Regions from separate parts of the Pseudomonas sp. NY8896 genome, predicted to be linked through region 2. Evidence: predicted binding sites of a transcription regulator. Region 2 holds the regulator's gene; the other holds the start of a gene.
What was found. Region 2 encodes FliA, which starts transcription of late flagellar genes. Its sites were predicted from a motif close to CTAAAGTTTNNNNNNNNNNNGCCGNTAA; they were not measured.
Positions count from the first base shown of each region.

Region 1 (2,395 bases), 1.6 Mb from region 2:
AGTGATCTGGCGGGTGATCAGCACCGCTGCCAGCACACCGACCAGCAGCGCCAGCAACGTTGCGATGGCCTGCAGGCTGCGGGCCTGGGTGCTCTCGATGTCACGGCGCTGCAGCTGGATCTGGTACAGCGCATCGCTTCGCTTGACGATATCGGCGCCCTGCACAGTCATTTCGGCACGTGAGGTGGTGATGTTGGCGACCGCATCGCGGAACTGGCGCACGGCGTCACGGTAAGCCAGTACCGAGCTTTCGAACTGTTGCAGGCGGGCGTCTTCGGCGGGCAGCTGGCGCTTGAGGTTGTCGATGTCGGCCAGCGCTGCATCCAGCTGGCGCAGGGCGGCCTGCTCGTTGGCGCTGCTGTTGTCGGCGATGTAGCCGCGCACATCGATGCGTACCTGCAGCAGTTGCTGGCGGGCCTTGCTGATCAGTTGGTACTGGGCCAGGCGCACGCTGTCCGCCTCGGGGCGTGCCATCACTTCCTGGCTGAGGGCGTCCATGGCCTGGTCGGCACGGGTGGCCGAGCTGTCCATGGTAACGCGTGCGCTGCGGGTGGCGTCGTAGCCCTGGCGCATCTTGTTCAGCGAAAGCTTGTAGGCGCTGATGGTGTCGCCCAGCTCACCCAGCAGCTTGATGTTTTCCGGGCTTTTGAACGTGGTGGCCAGGTAGGCTTGCTGCTTGCTGAAGGCGTCCAGCTTGGCCTGGGTGTTGGCGGCGGCAGTATCGTCGCCGTTGGCGATCATGTACTGCAGGCGCGCAATGCGCAGGTCAGTGAGATCCTTGTTCAACTGGCCGATATCGCCCATCCAGTTGCTGCGGTCGATCAGGCTGCCCAGGCTGGTCCAGCCGGTGAGGGCCAGCAGGCCAGTGAGGACCAGCACAAGGCCGAAGCCCAGGCCGAGTTTGAGGTTGACGCTGATGTTGGCGAACCAGCTGTTCATGCACGCTCTCCAGAAGTTGATTTCGCTCTTTTGATCTTCGATCGCCAGGCGTTGTTGTTCTGGATGCCCGCTGACTCGTGCAGGAGTTATCGGCAATGATGGGGGAAGCTGAAACGCTTTTTCAGCAGATTTGTAACTGGATGATTGGGGCCGCCAAACGGCCCCAATCCGTGTCAGAGGTTACGTGCACTGAAGGTATCGCAGCTGTTCACTTCACCCTCGGCAAACCCGGTCTTGAACCAGCGCACCCGCTGCGCCGAAGTGCCATGGGTGAAGGAGTCCGGCACCACACGCCCACGGCCCTGCTGTTGCAGGCGGTCATCGCCAATGGCATTGGCCGCATTCAGCGCTTCCTCGACGTCACCTGGCTCCAGCCAATTCAGGCGCTTTTGGGCCTGGTAGGCCCAAACACCGGCCAGGCAGTCGGCCTGCAACTCCTGGCGCACCAGCAAGCCGTTGTCGCCCTCCATCCGCTGGCCACTGCGACGTGCGGCATCGACCTTTGCCGAAACGCCCAGCAGTGTCTGCACGTGGTGGCCGATTTCGTGGGCGATCACATAAGCCTGGGCAAAGTCGCCGGCCGCAGCGAAGCGGGTTTCCATTTCGCGGAAGAACGACATGTCCAGGTACACCCGCTGGTCCGCCGGGCAATAGAACGGCCCGACCGCTGCGGAGGCAAAGCCACACGCCGAGTTGACCTGGCCGCTGAACAGCACCAGCTTGGGGTCGCGGTATTGTTTGCCGGCCTCGGCGAACAGGGCCTTCCAGGTGTCTTCGGTATCGCCCAGTACCGAGGCGACGAAATCGGCCTGCTGGTCGTTGGCCGGCGGCGCCTTGCCGCCCGCACCACTGGGCGCCGTTTGTTGCTGCTGCTGTTCCATCTGGCCGGTGAGCTGGCCAAGAATCTGCAACGGGTCCTGCCCGGTAAGCCAGCCGATACCGACGATCAGCAGAATCGCCCCGAGCCCCAGCCCTTTGCCGCCGCCGAAACGCATGCCGCCGCCACCGCCACCCTCGCCTCGGGCATCGACCACGTTGTCGCTGCGTCGGCCTTTTCGCCATTCCATGAGTGCTCTCCCGAGCGTGAAACAAGAAGACAAAGATTAGTTCACGACAGCGGCGAGTGTCAGGGCAAAGTGTTTATGCATAACCATTTGGTTATGTTTCGTGTGGTTGATTTCAATATTCATCGTGCGCGACCTGTCGGAAACTGTAAGTCCGCCTGCCACGCCCAGGCGTTCAGATAATTCCAAGAGAGGAAACCGGCATGCCCGCACAGGACAACAGCCGCTTCGTGATCCGTGATCGCAACTGGCACCCCAAAGCCCTTACGCCTGACTACAAAACGTCCATCGCCCGCTCGCCGCGCCAGGCACTGGTCAGCATTCCGCAGTCGATCAGCGAAACCACTGGTCCGGACTTTTCCCACTTGGGCTTCGGTACCCACGACCATGAC
Region 1 covers NZ_CP132350.1:804,525-806,919, forward strand. The annotation lists gene Q9451_RS03505 (methyl-accepting chemotaxis protein) at 1-939, opposite strand, end outside; gene Q9451_RS03510 (neutral zinc metallopeptidase) at 1,113-2,006, opposite strand; gene pcaH (protocatechuate 3,4-dioxygenase subunit beta) at 2,207-2,395, shown strand, end outside.
Region 1: Q9451_RS03505 (methyl-accepting chemotaxis protein) is a predicted target of FliA. The motif match lies at 1,026-1,053, and genes of this name have one in related genera.

Region 2 (2,395 bases):
CTGCCGCGGGGCCACCAACTGGTCACCCGCGCGGTAAATGTGCAGCAGCAGGACGAGCCCAGCGAAGAGGCCATGGCCGACATGTTCGCTGATCTCTATCACAACCCACGGCGAGCGGGTTGAGCATGAAGCGTGTGCAAAGTAGCTATGCCAAGGGGCACGCAGAATTGCCCTACGTGTGGCCTGAGTCCCAGCGAGACAAGGTAAAGAACAGACATGGGTAGCATGCATCCCGTACAGGTGATCGCCGTGACCGGCGGCAAAGGTGGCGTCGGCAAGACTAACGTTTCAGTGAACTTGTCCCTGGCGCTGGCCGAGCTTGGCCGCAGGGTCATGCTGCTGGACGCCGACCTGGGCCTGGCCAATGTCGACGTGTTGCTGGGCCTTACCCCCAAACGTACCCTGGCCGATGTCATCGAAGGGCGCTGCGAGCTGCGTGATGTGATGCTGCAGGGCCCTGGCGGTGTGCGCATCGTGCCGGCAGCGTCGGGTACCCAGAGCATGGTGCACCTGGCCCCGGCCCAGCATGCCGGGCTGATCCAGGCGTTCAGTGAAATCGGCGACAACCTCGATGTGCTGGTGATCGATACCGCTGCGGGTATCGGCGAGTCGGTGGTCAGTTTCGTTCGCGCCGCCCAGGAAGTCCTGCTGGTGGTGTGCGATGAGCCTACCTCGATCACCGACGCTTACGCCCTGATCAAGCTGCTCAACCGCGACTACGGCATGAACCGTTTCCGTGTGTTGGCCAACATGGCGCAGAGCCCGCAAGAAGGGCGCAACCTGTTCGCCAAGCTGACCAAAGTCACCGACCGCTTCCTTGACGTTGCCCTGCAGTACGTGGGCGCCGTGCCGTACGACGAGTGCGTGCGCAAGGCGGTGCAGAAACAGCGCGCCGTCTACGAAGCCTTCCCTCGCTCCAAGTGTGCGCTGGCCTTCAAGGCGATTGCGCAAAAGGTCGACAGCTGGCCGCTGCCGGCCAACCCGCGCGGCCACCTGGAGTTCTTTGTCGAGCGTCTGGTGCAACCCACCAGCGCGGGACCCGTGCTATGAACGCCAGCGGCTTCAAGATGTACAGCCGGGCGGCGAAAGACGCCCAGTACGAGCTGATCGAACGCTACGCCCCGCTGGTCAAGCGCATCGCTTACCACTTGTTGGCGCGCTTGCCGGCCAACGTCCAGGTCGAGGACCTGATCCAGGCCGGCATGATCGGCCTGCTGGAAGTGGCCAACAAGTACGACGCCAGCAAGGGCGCCAGCTTTGAAACCTACGCCGGCATCCGCATCCGCGGGGCCATGCTGGACGAAGTGCGCAAAGGCGATTGGGCGCCGCGTTCGGTACACCGCAACACTCGTATGGTCAGTGACGCAATGCGTGCGGTTGAGGCTAGAACTGGCCGTGACGCTAAAGATCATGAAGTTGCTGCCGAACTCCAATTGAGTCTCGATGATTACTACGGGATCTTGAACGATACCCTGGGCAGCCGCCTGTTCAGCTTCGACGACCTGTTGCAGGACGGCGAGCACGAAGGGCTGCATGAGGATGGCGCCAGTGGCCAGGTCGAACCTGCGCGTGGCCTGGAAGACGAGCGCTTCCAGGTTGCCCTGACCGAGGCGATCGCCAACCTGCCGGAGCGTGAGCGCCTGGTGCTGGCGCTGTACTACGACGAAGAGCTGAACCTCAAGGAAATCGGCGAGGTACTGGGTGTCAGCGAGTCGCGGGTCAGCCAGTTGCACAGCCAGTGTGCCGCGCGCCTGCGCAGCCGCCTGGGGGAATGGCGGGCACGTTGAGCCCGCTTTCGTTGCAGTCGTTTTCCACGTTGTACCGAATTGAATGAGTGCGTGCTCGGTAGGCCGAGCGCGTTTGAGACTGCTTGGAGGTCTAATTGGACAAGAACATGAAAATCCTCATCGTTGACGACTTTTCGACGATGCGGCGGATCATCAAGAACCTGTTGCGTGACCTGGGCTTCACCAACACCGAAGAGGCCGATGACGGCACCACGGCGCTGCCGATGCTGGAGAACGGCCACTACGACTTCCTGGTGACCGACTGGAACATGCCGGGCATGTCCGGCATCGACCTGCTGCGTAAAGTGCGTGCCAGCGAAAAGCTGAAAAGCATGCCGGTACTGATGGTGACCGCCGAAGCCAAGCGCGACCAGATCATCGAAGCGGCCCAGGCCGGCGTCAATGGTTACGTGGTCAAGCCGTTCACCGCTCAGGTGCTCAAAGAAAAGATCGAGAAGATCTTCGAACGCGTCAACGGCTGAGTCACGTCAGGGGGCGCGCCATGGATTCATCACAAACCTCTTTGGGCGAGTTCGAATCGACCCTGAAGAAGCATGCCCAGGAGTTGGTCGAAAGCCTGGAGCGGGGCCGTTTCGGCGAGGCGGTGC
Region 2 covers NZ_CP132350.1:2,371,186-2,373,580, forward strand. The annotation lists gene flhF (flagellar biosynthesis protein FlhF) at 1-123, shown strand, start outside; gene fleN (flagellar synthesis regulator FleN) at 217-1,050, shown strand; gene fliA (RNA polymerase sigma factor FliA) at 1,047-1,787, shown strand; gene Q9451_RS10665 (chemotaxis response regulator CheY) at 1,895-2,269, shown strand; gene Q9451_RS10670 (protein phosphatase CheZ) at 2,290-2,395, shown strand, end outside.